3 regions of the Roseateles aquae genome follow, and region 1 is predicted to be linked to each of the others. Evidence: predicted binding sites of a transcription regulator. Region 1 holds the regulator's gene; each other region holds the start of a gene.
What was found. Region 1 encodes sigma-54, which starts transcription at its own class of promoters, with help from an activator protein. Its sites were predicted from a motif close to TGGCANGNAANCTGCTTT; they were not measured.

Region 1 (5,770 bases):
CAGGTGGTCGACACGCTGATTCAGCGCATTCGCAAGGGCGGCTGATCGCCGGGCAGGGCGCCAGCCGGATCGGGGAAAGGCGCCCTTCTTCACATGGCAATGGAAGATGGTGGCGTGGCCCCCTGTTCGGCGGGTCTCGCCGGCACTTTGGCATGGCAGAATGGCCTGCAAGAACTGTGCCGTATGAAATCCAACCAGACCCTTCTCCCCACGCTAGCGCTGCTGGCCTGCCTGTTGCTGGCCATGCCGGCGCATGCCGAGCGCGCTGATGCGCAGAAGCCGCTCAACATCAGCTCCGACAAGGGCGGGCGGGTCGATGTGGTCAAGCAGCGTACCGAGTTCAACGGCAACGTCATCCTCAGCAAGGGCACCATGCTGCTGAAGGCCGAACGGCTGGATGTCCGCGAGGCCAGTGACGGCTTCTTCCAGGCCTACGCCAGCGGCGAGGCGGGCAAGCCGGTCAGCTTCCGTCAGGCCCGAGATGTTCCAGGTGAGGCCATCGAGGGCCATGCCGAACAGCTCGAGTACGACACCCGCTCCGACACCATCCGCTTTGTTGGCAATGCGGTCGTGCGCCGCACGCGCAGCGGAGCGGTGGCCGATGAAGTCACCGGCGCCGTCATCCTCTACGACAACCGCACCGAGGTGTTCAGCGTCGAGGGCGGCCAGACCTCGCCGCACCCGAACGGCCGGGTGCGCGTGGTGCTGATGCCGCGTGGCGCCTCGGCGCCCGAGGCCGCGGCCAGCGCACCGCCGCTGACGCTGCAGCCCAGCACCGTGCTGCAGCCGCGCAAGCCCTCATGAACAGCCAGGTGCCAGCGCTGGAGGCGGGCGCGCGCAGCCGCCTGGAGGCCGAGGGCCTGCAGAAGCACTACGGCATGCGCCGCGTCGTCAAGGACGTGCACCTGGATGTGCACAGCGGCGAGGTGGTCGGCCTCTTGGGCCCGAATGGCGCCGGCAAGACGACCAGCTTCTACATGATCGTCGGGCTGGTGCGTGCCGATGCCGGCGAGATCCGCATCGATGGTCAGCCGGTGCAGCGCCTGCCTATTCACCAGCGTGCGCGGCTCGGCCTGAGCTATCTGCCGCAGGAAGCGTCGATCTTTCGCAAGCTCAATGTCGAGGAAAACATCCGCGCCGTGCTGGAGCTGCAGCTCGATGAGCAGGGCCGGGCCTGGCCCAATGCCCGTGTCGATGAGGCGCTGGAACAGCTGCTGCAGGACCTCAGCATCGAGAAGCTGCGCGACAGCCCGGCGCCGGCCTTGTCAGGCGGTGAACGTCGGCGTGTCGAGATCGCCCGTGCACTGGCCACGCAGCCGCGCTTCATCCTGCTGGACGAGCCCTTTGCCGGTGTCGACCCGATCGCGGTGCTGGAGATCCAGCGCATCATCGGTTTCCTGAAGGCGCGCGGCATCGGCGTGCTGATCACCGATCACAACGTCCGCGAGACGCTGGGCATTTGCGACCGCGCCTACATCATCAGCGAGGGCACGGTGTTGGCCGAAGGCCGGCCGGCCGAGATCGTCGACAACCCCGATGTGCGCAAGGTCTACCTGGGCGAACACTTCCGCATGTAGGCGGCTCGGACGATGAAGCCCTCACTGCAGGTACGCCTTTCCCAGCATCTGTCGCTGACGCCGCAGCTGCAACAGTCGATCCGCCTGCTGCAGCTCTCCACGCTGGAGCTGCATCAGGAAGTCGAGCAGATGCTGGCGCAGAACCCGCTGCTGGAGACCGACGAGGAATTCGCCGAGGCGCCGCAGCTGGAGCCGGCCGAGCGCTTGTCGGCCAGTCAGCGCGACGAGGCGGCCAGCAGCGCCGAGGCGGCCGGCGATGGCGAGGCGGTGGCCGAGATCCGTGCCGATGACTTCGGCACGACCGAGCGCGAAGACTGGGAAAACGGCACCGAGGGCGACGACTTCGACGGCATCCGCGAACTGCCCAGCAACAGCGGCGGTACTGCGCCCGATGACGACAGCGATTACAGCGACCGTGAATCGGCCGAGATCAGCCTGCAGGAGCATCTGAACGCGCAGATGGCCGGCATGGGCTTGAGCGACGAGGACCGTGCGGCGCTGCATGTGCTGATCGAATCGTTGAACGAGGATGGCTATCTCGAAGACAGCCTGGAAGAGATTGCGGCGGCGCTGTCGGCTGGCGCCGAGGCTGAGCAGGCCGAGGAGCTGCTCAGCCTGCTGCGCTGCGCACTGAAGTGGCTGCAGAGCATGGAGCCCGCTGGTGTGGGCGCCCGCGATCTTTCGGAATGCCTGGTCTTGCAGCTGCGGGCGCTGCCGCGCAGCCAGGCCCAGGTGGTCGCCATCCTGATCTGCAAGCAGCATCTGGAGCTGCTGGCCAAGCGTGACAGCCGCAAGCTGATGGCCCTGACCGGCGCCGACGAGGCGCTGCTGCGCGAGGCGCAGGCGCTGATCGGGCGGCTGGAGCCCAAGCCGGGCCGCCGCTTCGCGCGCAATGTGGCGCAGGCGGTGGTGCCCGATGTGATCGTGCAGAAGGCCGGCCGCGGCTTTCGGGTGATGATCAATCCGGATGTGGCGCCCAAGCTGCGCATCAACGAGCTCTATGCCCAGGCGCTGCGCGCCACCCGCGGTGGTGTCAGCAATTCGCCGCTGGGCACGCAGTTGCAGGAGGCGCGCTGGTTCATCAAGAATATCCAGCAGCGCTTTGACACCATATTGCGCGTCTCCGAGGCCATCGTCGATCGTCAGCGCGGTTTCTTTACCCATGGCGAGCTGGCGATGAAACCGCTGGTGCTGCGCGAGATTGCCGATGAGCTCGGCTTGCATGAATCGACGATTTCGCGGGTGACCACGGCCAAGTACATGGCCACGCCCTGGGGTACGTTCGAGCTGAAGTATTTCTTTGGCTCGGGCCTGAATACCGAGTCGGGCGGCAATGCATCCAGCACGGCGGTGCGGGCCTTGATCAAGCAGTTCGTCGCGGCCGAGGACGCCAAGAAGCCGCTGTCGGACAGCCAGCTCTCGAGCATGCTGGAAGAGCAGGGCATCCAGGTGGCGCGGCGCACGGTGGCCAAGTACCGCGAGGCGCTGAAGATCGCGCCGGCCAATCTGCGCAAGACGATCTGAAGGGAGCCTTCTGATGGACCAGCTGCGGGCCATGCGCACCTTTGCGCGAGTGATTGACGAGGGCAGTTTTGCTGGCGCCGCCCGCGCGCTGGATCTGGCGCCAGCGGTTGTGACCCGTTTGGTCGCGGAGCTGGAAGAGCATCTGGGAGCGCGGCTGCTCAATCGCACGACACGCAAGCTGGCCCTGACCGATGTCGGCGAAGCCTACCTGGAGCGGGCGCGGCGCATCATTGCCGATGTCGAGGAGGCCGAGGCCTTGGCGTCGGCGTCAACCAATGACCCGCGCGGCCATCTGCGCGTGCTGGTGCCACCCGCCATTGCCGTGCATCAGCTCTCCAAGCACCTGCCGCGCTTTCGCCAGCAGTACCCGCACATCACCCTCGAGCTGCATGCGCCGGGTCCGGTGGCGACGATGGACGAGGCCTTCGACATCACCATCCTCAGTTCTCGCCACCCGCTCGAAGGCGACTTCGTGGCCCGGCGTCTGGCGCGTACCGAGGTCATCATGTGCGCCTCGCCAGACTACCTGGATCGATGCGGGCGCCCGGCGCACCCACGAGACCTCAGGGGGCATGACTCGATCCGGCCCTCGATCCCCGAGTTGCAGCGCGGCATCGTCTTTGTTCGTGGCGGACTGGGCGAAGGCACGGTTCACGAGACCTTCAGCGGTGTGCCCGATCGGGCGGTGTTGAGCACCTCATCGATCGACACCAATTACGCGGCGACCTTGCATGGCCTGGGCATCGCCGGCCTGCCGACCTTTGTGATCGGCGACGCGCTGCTGGAAGGGGCGCTGGAGCGCGTGCTACCGGAGTGGCGCCTGTTCAGCTTCACGATCTGGGCCACGATGCCGACCCGCAAGTTCATGCCGGCGCGAACGCGCGCCTTCCTGGAGTTTTTGCTGCAGGTCTTTGGCGGCGAAGACCACGACCCCTGGCTCTTGGCGGCTGGTTGTGTGACGCGCTGAATGCGCGCTCGCGCTTCAGCGCAGATTGAAGCCGGTCTGCACCAGCGAGCCGCGCAGCTTCTCCAGCAGCCGGGTCAGTGGCGAGAGTTCGATATAGCGGGTGCTGACCTTGATTGCGTAGGCGAAGAAGCGCGGCAGGTCCTCCGCATAGCGGGGCTTGCCATCGCGGTGCTTGAGCCGGCAGTAGATGCCCAGCACCTTCAGATGGCGCTGCAGGCCGGTCCATTCGAGCTGGCGCCAGAACTCACCGAAATCGTCGCCCACCGGCAGGCCCAGCTTGCGCGCCTGCTCCCAGTAGCGAATCGCCCAGTCCAGCTCGCGTTCCTCATCCCAGGAGATGAAGGCATCGCGCAGCAGCGAGACCAGGTCGTAGCTGATCGGGCCGCAGACGGCATCCTGGAAGTCGAGGATGCCGGGACCATCGGCGCAGACCATCAGATTGCGCGGCATGAAGTCGCGGTGCATGGCCAGCTGAGGCTGACTCAGCATGTTTGTCACCAGCAGATCGCAGGTGCGCTGCCACCACTGCAGCTCGACACCGTCCCAGCGCTGGCCGTGCTCGCGCTCGACACACCAGTCGATGAAGATCTGCAGCTCACGGCGCACAAAGGCCTCGTCGTAGACCGGCAACTGGGACGCATCGGCGCGCGACTGCCACTGCAGCAGCGCCGCGATGGCGGCGCGCATCAGCCGGTCGGCCTCGACCGGGCTGGCCTGCTGCAAGGCCTGCAGATAGGTCTGCCGGCCAAGGTCCTCAATCAGGGCAAAACCCTGTTCGGCGTCGGCGGCCAGCACGGCTGGCGCATGCAAATCGCAGGCCTGCAGCTGCGCGGCGACGGCAAGAAAGGGCTTGAGCTGATTGGGCTGCGCCGGGTCGTCCATGATGATGCGACTGCCCTGCTCGGACTGGCAGCGCAGATAGCGGCGCGAGCTGGCGTCGTTATTGGCCAGCTCAAGGCTGCTGGCGTCAAGTCCGTGCAGATTGACCAGGCTGCTGAACCAAGTCTGGAAGCGGGCGGCGCGAGCCGGGTCGGCCCATTCGATGGCGGTCATATCAGCCTATGTGGGTTGGCAGGCCAGGCGTCCCTTGGCAGGGCGGGCGCTATGCGGATCGTGATGGCCCATGGCCTCATGGATAATGAATTCTACAAAGCGCCAGTCCGTCCCGGGCCCTGGTGCCCGAACCCGCTCCGACGCCGTGCCGCGCCCCACACTCCCTTCTTACTCATTGCCCCGTCCTGCTGCTGTGCGATTGACGCTGTTGGCTGCACTCTTGGGCGCAGCGTTGGGCGCCGAGGCGCAGCTTGGCGGCCCGCCAACAGACAGTGTGGCGCAGAAGCTGCGGCCTACTCGCCAGCTGTCGCTCACACGTCGCCAGGGTGAGCAGGCCGCGATGATCATCAGTGCCGAGCACCTGAGCAGCCGAGTCGATCAGGAAACCGAGGCCAGTGGCCAGGCGGAACTGCGGATGGGGGATACCCTGTTGCGTGCCGAGCGCCTGCGTTATGTTCCCGCCCGTGATCTGGCCAGCGCCGAGGGTGGGGTCGAGATCAGCCGCAACGGCAACACCGTGCGTGGCCCCAGCCTTCAGCTCTTTGTTGAGCGATTTGAGGGGGAACTGCTCCAGCCGAACTACTTCTTCGCCCAGACCGGTGGCTCGGGCCATGCGACACGGTTGCGTTTTCTCGGCGAGTCTCGTTTG
Region 2 (5,770 bases), on a different contig from region 1:
CTATCACCTGCGCTTCTCGCCGGACATGAAGTGGTTCGTCACCGCTGGCAACCGGCTCGACCATGTGGCGCTGTACCGCTGGCAGCCGCAGAGCGCCGACAAGCCGCTGGAGTTGGTCAAGCGCATCCCGGCGCCGAAGACGCCCAGCCATCTGTTCATCGATTCGAAGAGCACGGTGCTCTATGTCAGCCTGCAGGACAGCGACGAGCTGATGGCTGTCGACCTGGCCACGCAGACGCCGCGCTGGAAGATTCCGGTCGGCAAGATGCCGGCCGACATCTTTCTGACACCGGACGACAAGACCCTTTTGGTGGCGCTCACCGGCGACAAGCTGGTCGAGTTCTACGATGTCAGCGGCAATGGTCCGGCCAAGCTGGTGAAGCGCTTGCCCACCGGCGATGGCGCGCACAGCTTCCGAGCCCTGGGCGACAAGCGCCATGTGCTGGTTAGCAACCGGGCCGGCAACACCATCAGCAAGATCGATTACAGCGCCTTCAATGTCGTCGAAACCTTCCATGCCCCCGGCGGTCCGGACGATATGGAGGTGCTGCCCGATGGCAAGACGCTGCTGGTGACCTCGCGCTGGGCGCGCAAGCTGACGATGATCGATCTGCAGAGCAAGAAGGTGCTCAAGCAGGTGGTCGTCGGCAAGTCGCCGCATGGCGTCTGGACCCTGGATCACATGCCGCGCCAGTGAAAGCCAAGCATGCCAGTCTGGCCGCGTTGTTCGCCCTGTCGGCGGCGCAGGCCTGCCAGCCGGGCGAGAAGCCGGTCTTTCTGACCTTTGACACCGGCCATATGGGCGTGGCGCCGCTGGTGGCCGAACTGCTCAAGCGTTATGACGCCCGCGCCACGTTTTTCATCGCCAACGAGCCCACGCTTTCTGACGGCCGCACGCTGGACGAGGAATGGGCGCCCTGGTGGCGGGCCCGCGCGGTCGAGGGGCACGACTTTGGCTCGCACACCTGGGACCACGACACCTGGGTCGAAGACCTGCCGGAGGGGCGGTTTCGCGTCAAGACCGGTGGCGGCATCGAGGTGCAGCGGCCGCGCGAGCTGACGGCGGCGCAGTACTGCGAAGGCCTGAACAAATCGGCCGAGCGTTTTCAGGCCATCACCGGCAAGGCGATGGCACCGATCTTTCGCGCGCCGGCCGGCAAGACCTCGCCGGCGCTGCTGGCGGTGGCCAAGGCCTGCGGCTACAGCCATGTGGGCTGGAGCGCCGCCGGATTTCTCGGCGACGAGCTGCCCAGCGAGCGCTACAGCAATGAACAGCTCTTGGCGCGCGCGCTGCGCGATATCAAGCCTGGCGATATCCTGATGGCCCATCTGGGCATCTGGTCGCGGCAGGACGCCTGGGCGCCGGCGGTGCTGGCGCCCTTGATGAAGGGCTTGAGCGAACGCGGCCTGTGTTTTGCGCCGCTGCGCGAGCATCCGCGCTATGCCAAGCTGATGAAAGAGCCGCTGGTGATCAAGCCCTACACGCCGCCGAGCACGCCGCTGCCGCCGCCCTGGAGCCCAGCGGCCAGCACGGTTTCGCCCGCACGTTCGGCCGCCAGCGCGCCGCCCCCACCCGTGACGCCGCCAGCGTCGCAAAGCCAACCCTGACGATGGAACTGCTCACCGATGCCTTTGCCGCTGCCCAGCAGTGGCTGTTCGAAATCCTGGTCCAGCCGCTGGTGTTTGGCGCGGGCCTGGGCAATCTGCTCGAAGAGGCCTTCGATGCAACCGGCTGGCTGCTCGTCGGCCTGCTGCAGATTGCGGTGATGCTGCTGCTGATACGCAGTCTGGAACGCTGGCGCCCGGTGGAGCCGCTGCAGGATCGCGAGGCGGTGCGTGTTGACGTGCTGTACACGCTGATCCACCGCCTGGGCCTGTTCCGCCTGGTGATGTTCTTCAGCCTGGATCCGATCTTCGACGCGATGTCCGGCGAGATGCGCCTGCTCGGTCTGCCGACCTGGCAGCTCGATACCCTCTGGCCCGGCGTCAGCGACCAGCCCTTGGTCAGCTTTGTGCTGTACCTGCTGGTCTTTGACCTGGCCAACTACTGGCTGCACCGCGCCCAGCATCAGTTCAACTGGTGGTGGGCGCTGCACTCGCTGCACCACAGCCAGCGGCAGATGACGATGTGGAGCGACAACCGCAACCACCTGCTCGACGATGTGCTGCGCGATGCCGCCTTTGTGCTGCTGGCGCGCTTCATCGGCGTCGGGCCGGGACAGTTCGTGGCGCTGATCGCGCTGTCGCAGCTGATGGAGAGCTTGCAGCACGCCAATCTGCGCGTCTGGTTCGGGCCGCTGTTCGAGCGGCTGATCGTCAGCCCGCGCTATCACCGGCTGCATCATGCGGTCGGCATCGGCCATGAGTCCGAGGGGCAGGGCACGCTGGGCGGCCATAACTTCGCGGTGCTGTTTCCGGTCTGGGACATCGTCTTTGGCACGGCCAATTTCGAGCGCCGCTGGGACGCCACCGGCGTGCGTGATCAGGTCGAGCAGGGCCGCGACTATGGCCGCGGTTTCTGGGCCCAGCAGTGGTTGGGGCTGCGCCGCTTGATCGGGCGCTGAGGCCCGCTTGATGCAGGTGGCGCGGCCGGTTGCTATGCTTGCGCCGCCTCGGTCTTGAGGCGCTCTGGGAAACCTTCCATGCTCAATGCCACCGGTCGCGTGCTCGACGCCTTCTGGCGCGCCGCCGTCTACTGCCTGCACCCGCGGGTGATGCTGCTGTCGCTGGCGCCGCTGTTGATCTGCGGGCTGGCAGCCGGTGTGTCCGGCTATTTCTTTTGGGAAGACGCGGTCGACGCGGTGCGCATCTCGCTGGAATCCTGGCGCCTGGTTGACACCGTGTTGGGCTGGCTGGCCCATGTGGGCCTGGGCAGCCTGCGCACGATGATTGCCCCCTTGATCGTGCTGGCGATTGCGATTCCGGTGGTGCTGCTCCTGAGCCTCCTGCTGGTGGCGCTGATGATGACGCCGGCGATGGTGCGCCTGGTCGCGCTGCGCCGTTTTCCGGCGCTGGAGCTGAAGCATGGCGGCTCGCTGCTGATGAGCGTGGCCTGGTCGATCGGCCACACGCTGCTGGCGCTGGCGCTGATCGTCCTGAGCATGCCGCTGTGGCTGGTGCCGCCGCTGATCCTGTTCATCCCGCCGCTGATCTGGGGCTGGCTGGGCTACCGGGTGTTTGCCTTCGATGTGCTCTCAGACCATGCCTCACCGCAGGAGCGCCGCCAACTGCTGTCCGAGCACAAGTTCCAGCTGCTGGCCATCGGCATGCTGACCGGCTATCTCGGCGCGGCGCCGGCCAGCATCCTCTTCATCTTCATCCCGGCGGCGCCTTTGCTGGCCGTGCCCGCAGTGTGGCTGTACACCCTGGTGTTTGCCTTCACCTCGCTGTGGTTTGCCCACTATGCGCTGGCGGCACTGAACGATTTGCGGCTGAGCCGTGTGGCCAGTTCGACTCTGATCGATGGCGTCGAGGTGCTGGAGCCTCTGGCCGGTTCGTCGGGTGACCCCGAGGGACGTGCCGTTCAGACGCTGCCGCCGGTATGAGCCTCAAGTTGAATGTCCAACTGAGTGCCTAGCATGAATGTCGGTCTGATCATCATTGGTGACGAAATCCTGTCCGGCAAGCGCCAGGACAAGCACCTGGCCCGCGTCATCGAACTGCTGGCCGCGCGCGGCATGAGCCTGAGCTGGGCGCATTACCTGGGCGACGATCGCGCCGCCATCAGCGCCGAGTTGCGCCAGGCCTTTGCCAGCGGCGATCTGGTCTTCAGCTGCGGCGGCATTGGCGCCACGCCTGACGACCACACCCGCCAGGCCGCTGCCGCGGCGCTGGGGCAAGACCTGACCCTGCATCCGGAAGCTCGCGAGCTGATCTGGCAGCGCGTCTGCGAGATGGCGCGTGAGCAGGGCCAGCAGGCCGACCCCGAACACCCGGATACCTTGCGCCGTTTTCAGATGGGCATGTTCCCGGCCGGCGCGCAGATCATCCCGAACCCCTACAACCGCATTCCCGGCTTCTACGTCGGCAGCGTCTACTTCGTGCCGGGTTTTCCGGTGATGGCGCATCCGATGATCGAGTGGGTGCTGGACCAGCGCCACGCCGATCTTCAGCGAGTCGTCGCCACCCGCGAGCGCTCGATGATTGTGCTGGGCGCGCTGGAGGCCACGCTCAGCCCGCTGATGGAGCGCATCGAGGCCGAGTTTCCCGGTATCAAGGTGTTCAGCCTGCCCAGCGTGGACCACCCGCAATGGGGCCGCCATATCGAACTGGGCGTCAAAGGTGAGGCCGAGGCCTTGGACCCGGCCTATCAGGCGCTCAAGGCGGGCCTCGTCCAATTTGGTGCATCCATAGGCACCGAACTGGTGCGATGATGGCCAAGGGTGTGCACTTGTCTGGTGCTGGCACCCGGCCTTGAGCTGACGCGCGTCATCGGCGCGCAAGCCCGCGCAGCGCATAATGCCCCGGCGCGACGCGGGCCCTGGGGCCCATGCACCGCGCTGGCGCTGGCAGGGCGCGACCGGTCTTAGGCTGGCACGCAAACTGCTTACGTTGTTGGTGCAAGTCGGCCCTGTGCGCAGTGGCCGGCGTCCGCCGAATTTGTTGTCAGATCCGTTCTACCCCGATCCGCTGAGGAGTGATTGATGGCCAAGACCGTCGCCGATGTGATGAGCATGGTGAAAGAAAACGAAGTCAAGTTTGTTGACTTCCGCTTCACCGACACCCGTGGCAAAGAGCAGCACGTTTCCGTGCCCGTGTCGCACTTCGATGAGGACAAGTTCTCCTCCGGTCACGCCTTCGACGGTTCGTCGATCGCCGGCTGGAAGGGCATCGAAGCCTCCGACATGCTGCTGATGCCGGACCCCAACACCGCCAATATCGACCCCTTCTTCGAAGAGCCGACGCTGATCCTAACCTGCGATGTGGTCGAGCCCAGCGATGGCAAGGCCTATGAGCGCGATCCGCGTTCGCTGGCCAAGCGCGCCGAAGCCTATCTGAAGTCCTCCGGCCTGGGCGACACCGCCTTCTTCGGCCCGGAACCCGAGTTCTTCATCTTCGACTCGATCCGCTGGAACGTCGACATGTCCGGCTGCTTCGTCAAGATCGACGCCGAAGAAGCTGCCTGGAACACCGGCAAGGAATACGACCACGGCAACCACGGCTACCGTCCGACCGTCAAGGGCGGCTACTTCCCCGTGCCGCCGGTCGATTCGGGCCAGGACATGCGCTCGGAAATGTGCCTGATCCTCGAACAACTGGGCATCCCGGTCGAGGTTCACCACCATGAAGTGGCCAACGCCGGCCAGATGGAAATCGGCACCAAGTTCAGCACCCTGGTGCAGCGCGCCGACTGGCTGCAACTGCAGAAGTACGTGATCCAGAACGTGGCCCATGCCTATGGCAAGACCGCCACCTTCATGCCCAAGCCCATCGTTGGCGACAACGGCTCCGGCATGCACGTGCACCAGTCGATCTGGAAGGACGGCAAGAACCTGTTCGCCGGCGACGGCTACGGCGGCCTGTCCGAGTTCGCGCTGTACTACATCGGCGGCATCATCAAGCATGCTCGTGCCCTGAACGCGCTGACCAACCCCGGCACGAACAGCTACAAGCGTCTGGTGCCCGGCTTCGAAGCCCCGGTCAAGCTGGCCTACTCGGCCCGCAACCGCTCGGCATCGATCCGCATTCCCTTCGTGTCCAACCCCAAGGGCCGTCGCATCGAGGCACGTTTCCCCGATCCTCTGATGAATCCGTATCTGGGCTTCTCGGC
Region 3 (5,770 bases), on a different contig from region 1:
ATGCGCGGCTGCGGCTCGCCGAAGCATTGCTTGCGACTGGCGATAAGGCGGCAGCCGCCGCTGAACTGAAGCGGCTGGCGGCCCTCGGCGACAAATTCAGCGATCAGGAAGCCGTCAAGAAGCTGCAAACTCAGCTGTAGTTCATGCTTGTGGCGCTGAGGCGTCACTGTTAGTCTCGCTGCATACGAGAGTTAAGACATCGTCCGGTTGGCGTGTAGCCACCCGGACGTTTGCCTTGCTCATCTTGCGGGACAGCGTGCGACACAGGCTTGTGGTCGGCTGATCCCGTTCAACAGGGGCAGCAGATGACGGGAATTCGGCGGTCCAGCCTTCGCAAAAGGCTGCATCAAGGCATGCGGCGCATGTTCTCTGCGTTGCCTCAGAGCAGCAGGTTTGCCTTCTACCGCTGGATGGTCGACTGCGATCCGGAGCCAGATCTTCGGCTCGAACTGAAAATCGCGGAAACCAAGGAAGAACTCGAGGCCTGCTTCAGCATCCTGCACGATGCCTATGTGGCCAGCGGCTTCATGGAACCAGATCCATCCGGCATGCGGATCACGATCTACCACGCCTTGCCCACCACGACCACACTTTGTGCGAAATACGATGGACGGGTCGTCGGCACCATTTCGATGATTCGCGAGGGGGTGTTCGGCTTCCCCCTGCAGAGCATCTTTGACCTGACGGCGGTGCGCGCCAAGGAAGGCAATATCGCTGAAATCTCGGCGCTGGCCGTCCATCCTGAGTTCCGCAAGACAGGGGGGGCCATCCTGTTCCCGTTGATGAAATTCATGCGGGAATACTGCAGCGAGTACTTCGATACACGCCATCTGGTCATTGCAGTCAATCCGGAGAAGATTGAGCTGTATGAGGCGCTGTTGTTCTTCGATCGCCTGCAAGCCCATGTGGTCGACAAGTATGACTTTGCCAATGGGGCTCCAGCAGTGGGTGCAACGCTGGACCTGAAGTTCGCAGCCGACATCTTTCGCCGCTGCTATGGCGGCCGCTCGCTACGCAAGAACCTGCACAAATACTTCTTCATGCTCCGCTTGGAGAACATCAAGTGGCCCAAGCGTCGCTACTTCACCACCAACGATCCGGTGATGACGCCGGAGTTGCTGGACTATTTTTTCAACAAGAAGAGTCCGGTGCTTGAGCGACTGGATGATCGCAAGAAGGCCCTGCTCTGGTCGATTTACAACCTCTACGAATACCGCTCGGTGCTGCCGATGCTGTCCGGTCCGACGCAGGACACCCATCCGCTGCGTCGCCACCAGCGCTACTCGATCCGCTGTCCTGGGCAGATTGAGTTTGGCGAAGGTACTGAAGCCAAGCTGTTTGTGCTGGAGGTGATCGAAATCTCGTTCTCAGGCTTCCAAGCGCAATGCAAGCTTGACTTGCCCTTGCAAAAGGCGGGGGTGGCGACGATTGAACTGGGCGGGCAAGAACGCTCGTGCATCACTGCGACGGCGGTGCGGCAGCGCGATACCGAGACCGGTGTGTTTTACGGCTTCAAGATCGACGAGCCGGATGCCGTGTGGCGCGCCTGCGTTAGTGCGCTCGAAATGGGGCAGACTCACCAGGACTTGACTTGACTATGGCGCTGAGGCGTGCTTTTTTACTGGCCCTGCTCGGCACTTCGTCGGTGGCCCTGGCTGCCGAGCCAACGCTTCCTGACCTGATTGACGCCAGCCGACCGTCTGTCCTGCCTGTTGGTACGTATTCACCGCTGGATACGCCACGATTCACCTTTCATGGCACAGGCTTTGTCGTTGCTGATGGCCATTACCTGGTGACGAATGCCCACGTCTTGCCGCCGCCTGACAGCGTCAATGCGGACAAGCGTCTGGCCGTGCAGGTGCCACTCGCGAGGGGGCGGTATGAACAACGCTTTGTCGAGGTCCAGGCTTTGGACCGAGCCCGCGATTTAGCACTCCTGAAGCTCGAAGGCGCGAAGGTTCCAGCCTTGTCGCTGGCGACGCCTGGTCAAGTCAGGGAGGGGCAGAGCATTGCCGTGCTTGGCTTCCCACTGGCCGGGGCGCTCGGCTTCTCTCTGGTGACCCATCGGGGGATCGTCTCGTCGATCAGTGCAATCACCATGCAAGCACCTGCAGCGAATGCGCTGTCCGAGCAGGCCGTGCGACGTCTTCGCGAAGGCAGCTTCGATATCTTGCAACTCGATGCGACGGCGTATCCAGGCAACAGCGGCGGCCCGGTGATGGAGTTGAGTTCAGGCGCGGTTGTTGGGGTGCTGAACATGGTGCTGGTGCGCCGTGACAAGGAATCGGCGATCTCGACACCCACGGGTGTGAGCTACGCCATACCTGTTCAGTATGTTCAGGGTTTGTTGAAGCAGGCGGGCTTGCTATTGCCCTGAGCGGCTTTTGCCTGTCGGCAAGTTTTACAGTGTGCCGGTTGGCTTGATTGGCGTGTTGTGTAAGTTGTTGAATTTAAACAAGTTGTTTGACTTGGCATGGCTGTTGCTTTTGGTGTTGTGGCGGGGTAGCTCCTGAACAAGGAGTCGCCAAGGTAAGAGCCCAAATCAATTGGAGTGAGTCATGAATATCAAGAATGCAATTCGCGCGGTCGCCGCAGCAGCTACCTTGGCGGCAGTTGCTCTGCCCGCTTCGGCCGGCTATCAGGTGCTGGACGGCTGGCAGCTGTTCACCCCGACAGGCAATCAGATCAACATCGGCCGTCTGAACCTGGTCAGCGGTTCGGCTACGGTTGAGCAGGAAGTCAACGGCAGCGGCAACGCTTTCGTCGGCGCCAAGTTCATCGAATCGGGTCAAATCTTCAGCATTTCCTACACCAAGGAAAACGTGGTTGGTGCCGGCGACGTCGGCATTCCCAAGCCCCTGTTTGATGGTCTGCAACTGACCTTCTCCAATGTGGCTGGTGTTGTGACTGGCCTGAACCCCGGTGGCGGCTTCAAGTACCAGTTCACCTCGGGCAACTTCCTGATGGAAGGCGATGGCGGTGTCTACGCTGCTGGCTCGATCGTCGGTCTGGGCGGTAACGTCAACTCGACCAACATCATCGGCGCCACCAACGGCGACTCGACCGTTCTGACCGTGCTGGGCGCGATCCTGAACCCGATGTTCGACCTGAAGGACAACACCGGCACTTCGCTGCAGGCTGATCTGCTGAGCGGCAAGGTGCTGTTCGAAGCCGCTACCAACAACTCGATCACTGGCGCGACGCTGAGCAATGCCAAGTGCTCGTTCGACGCGTCCAAGAGCTGCCGCAGCTTCGTTGCCAACTCCGGTGGCGATGCTTACTTGGTTCGCTCGATCCCTGAGCCGGGTTCGCTGGCTTTGGCTGGCCTGAGCCTGCTGGGCCTGGCTGCCATCGGTCGTCGCAAGTCCAACAAGGGCTGAGCACTCTGTATCGCTTGAGCTGGCTTTTGCCAGCTCAGCTGATCCAGTAAAAGGGGCGGGATGAAAATCTCGCCCCTTTTTTTCATTTCGTTTGCGTATGGGCTGCTGCCAGCACGCTCACTCGATTTTGTCTCAGTGGGGTGAAGCCGTGTTGGCGGAGGTGCCAGCCCGCTTGTGTGCGACGGGCCGCTGCCGCGCCGCAATGGGGTGTTTGTCGCTACTGTCTGGCGCTTGAGCTGATCATCAGATCGGCCAAGTCCTTGCGGGTGGATCGTGCCGATGCGGGCTTGCCTTGCCCCACGCGGCCCATGAAGACGGCAGCATCTGCCGCGGCCTCGCCGACGAGCTTCTGCAAGCGCCGACGGATGTCACTCGCTTCCGCCGTGGCGCCCGGTCGGGCGGAGAATTCACGCCGCTCTCGGGCGTAACGTCCAAAAACCAGAGGCGTGACCTCGGGTTGAAGTTGCAGATTCAACTGCGCTGCCGTCAGCCAGAAGCGTTGAATAGATCGGCCGGCTTCGACATAGTCCTCAATCGAAGTGGCGGGATGTGGTGGTATCAGCAAGAAGTGGCTGGCGCATGCCAGTGATGGGATGAAGTCCAGTTCGATCCGGGCGGCCCAGGTGCCCGCCAGAAATCGGTTGAAGAAATGGACGCGCTCCCAGGACTTCATCACCTGTCGCATCATCAGTACTGTCATCGGGCTGGCGCCCAAGGCCTGGTCGGGGATCCGATCCTTGCTGAATTGAGCGTGCCATTCGATCACATCGCGATGGACTTGATATGCCTCCGGAATCGTCAGCCTTAGGTGGGCGGAGTGAAAGAGCAGTTTGGCCACGCGCAGGCGTGCCTGCGGACCGCTGATCCAGTGCACGCGATGCCGGGGCATGACGCTGGCTTCCAGTGAGCTTTTCTCTGCCTCGCTCAACAGCCGCCTTTGCATGGGCCGACGCTGGACCCGGCGCTCTTTGATGAAGTCGGCGAGGGGATCGGGTTTGACGCTGCGGTCCTGAATGAAGCGAATGTCAAAGACCGGGCGCGGGTCGTCAGGTGCATCGCCGCGTCGTTGGTGTTCCAGTCGTAGGCCGTGGCGCGATGCGGCAATGGAAATGGTTTCGATCAGCGTGCCAATGGAGATCTGGCTCGGGTGTCCATCCAGGTCATAAACGCAGTGATCCCGCGTGTCAAAGGCATGGATGCGCAGGTGGTCTGGTGCCAGTGGCTCAAAGCGCCAGGGCTGCGTGTTGTCGCCACTGGGGGCCCAGCGCGCCAAGTCCAGGATCTCTTCCATCAGCTTGCTTGTACTCATTGGGCCTGTCCTTGTTGGCGCTGATCCGTCATCGACAATTTGAGGCTCGGCTTGAGCGCCAAAAGCCTGTGTATCGAGGGCATTTCATGCTCGCGCGCGACACCTCAGCTGGCGCACAATGGACGCCTCGTCACGAGGATGCAGCCATGACCAGCAGTAAACACTTCGACTATAGCCAAGGCTTCTCCAGGAATATCGGATGGGTGACCACCGCTGAGCAGGATCGATTGCGCAAGGCGAGGGTGGCGGTGGCGGGTCAGGGGGGTGTTGGTGGCGCGCATGTTTTGACGCTGGCGCGCTTGGGCATCGGGGCCTTCAATATTGCGGACTTCGACAGTTTTGAAGTTCATAACTTCAATCGCCAGGTCGGTGCCTCCATGCAGACGATTGGGCGGCCAAAGGTGGAGGTGCTGGCCGAAATGGCGTCCTCGATCAACCCTGAAGCCGACATACGTAGCTTTCCGCGCGGCGTGACGCCAGACAACGTGGGCGACTTTCTGAAAGACGTTGACGTCTACGTCGATGGCATCGACTTTTTTGCTATTGAGGCCCGTCGACTGCTGTTTGCGGAGTGTGAGCGGCGTGGTATCCCGGCGCTGACCGCAGCTCCCTTGGGCATGGGGGTGTCGATGTTGTATTTCAAGCCGGGCGCAATGAGCTTTGAGGAGTACTTCAAGGTCGAGGGGCATCCGCAGCAGGAGCAATACGCGCGTTTCATCGCCGGGCTCTCGCCGGCCATGCTGCAGCGTGGCTATCTGGTGGCGCCTGAGTCGGTCAACTTCGCCGAGCGGCGCGGCCCGTCGACGATGATGGCGTGCGACCTCTGCGCCGGGGTGATGGGGACATCGGTGTTGAAGGTCTTGCTTGGGCGCGGTGAATTACGCCCGGCGCCCTGGGCCATGCAGTTTGATGCCTATCGGCAGAAACTCAGCTTTACCTGGCGCCCGGGTGGCAATTCGAATCCGTTGCAGCAACTGCTGATGATGCTGATACGGCCAATGCTGCGCGGTCAGATGAAGAAATAGGCGCCTCGGGAATACCCGAGGCCCGGCAATTTGTTGCAAAGCGTTAATCGGCCTGA

Region 2: glnA (type I glutamate--ammonia ligase) is a predicted target of sigma-54. The motif match lies at 4,532-4,549, and genes of this name have one in related genera.
Region 3: RQP53_RS01555 (PEP-CTERM sorting domain-containing protein) is a predicted target of sigma-54. The motif match lies at 2,470-2,487, and genes of this name have one in related genera.

Annotation. Positions count from the first base shown of each region.
Region 1 covers NZ_JAVXZY010000003.1:67,367-73,136, forward strand. The annotation lists gene RQP53_RS09125 (thiol:disulfide interchange protein DsbA/DsbL) at 1-45, shown strand, start outside; gene lptA (lipopolysaccharide transport periplasmic protein LptA) at 184-804, shown strand; gene lptB (LPS export ABC transporter ATP-binding protein) at 801-1,577, shown strand; gene RQP53_RS09140 (RNA polymerase factor sigma-54) at 1,590-3,101, shown strand; gene RQP53_RS09145 (LysR family transcriptional regulator) at 3,115-4,068, shown strand; gene RQP53_RS09150 (aminoglycoside phosphotransferase family protein) at 4,084-5,121, opposite strand; gene RQP53_RS09155 (LPS-assembly protein LptD) at 5,330-5,770, shown strand, end outside.
Region 2 covers NZ_JAVXZY010000009.1:175,435-181,204, reverse strand. The annotation lists gene RQP53_RS19790 (YncE family protein) at 1-697, shown strand, start outside; partial or broken gene RQP53_RS19785 (polysaccharide deacetylase family protein) at 694-1,443, shown strand; gene RQP53_RS19780 (sterol desaturase family protein) at 1,611-2,564, shown strand; gene RQP53_RS19775 (EI24 domain-containing protein) at 2,643-3,545, shown strand; gene RQP53_RS19770 (competence/damage-inducible protein A) at 3,579-4,373, shown strand; gene glnA (type I glutamate--ammonia ligase) at 4,644-5,770, shown strand, end outside.
Region 3 covers NZ_JAVXZY010000001.1:346,498-352,267, reverse strand. The annotation lists gene prsT (XrtA/PEP-CTERM system TPR-repeat protein PrsT) at 1-140, shown strand, start outside; gene RQP53_RS01565 (GNAT family N-acetyltransferase) at 354-1,595, shown strand; gene RQP53_RS01560 (S1C family serine protease) at 1,598-2,377, shown strand; gene RQP53_RS01555 (PEP-CTERM sorting domain-containing protein) at 2,559-3,380, shown strand; gene RQP53_RS01550 (nitroreductase family protein) at 3,598-4,689, opposite strand; gene RQP53_RS01545 (ThiF family adenylyltransferase) at 4,836-5,714, shown strand.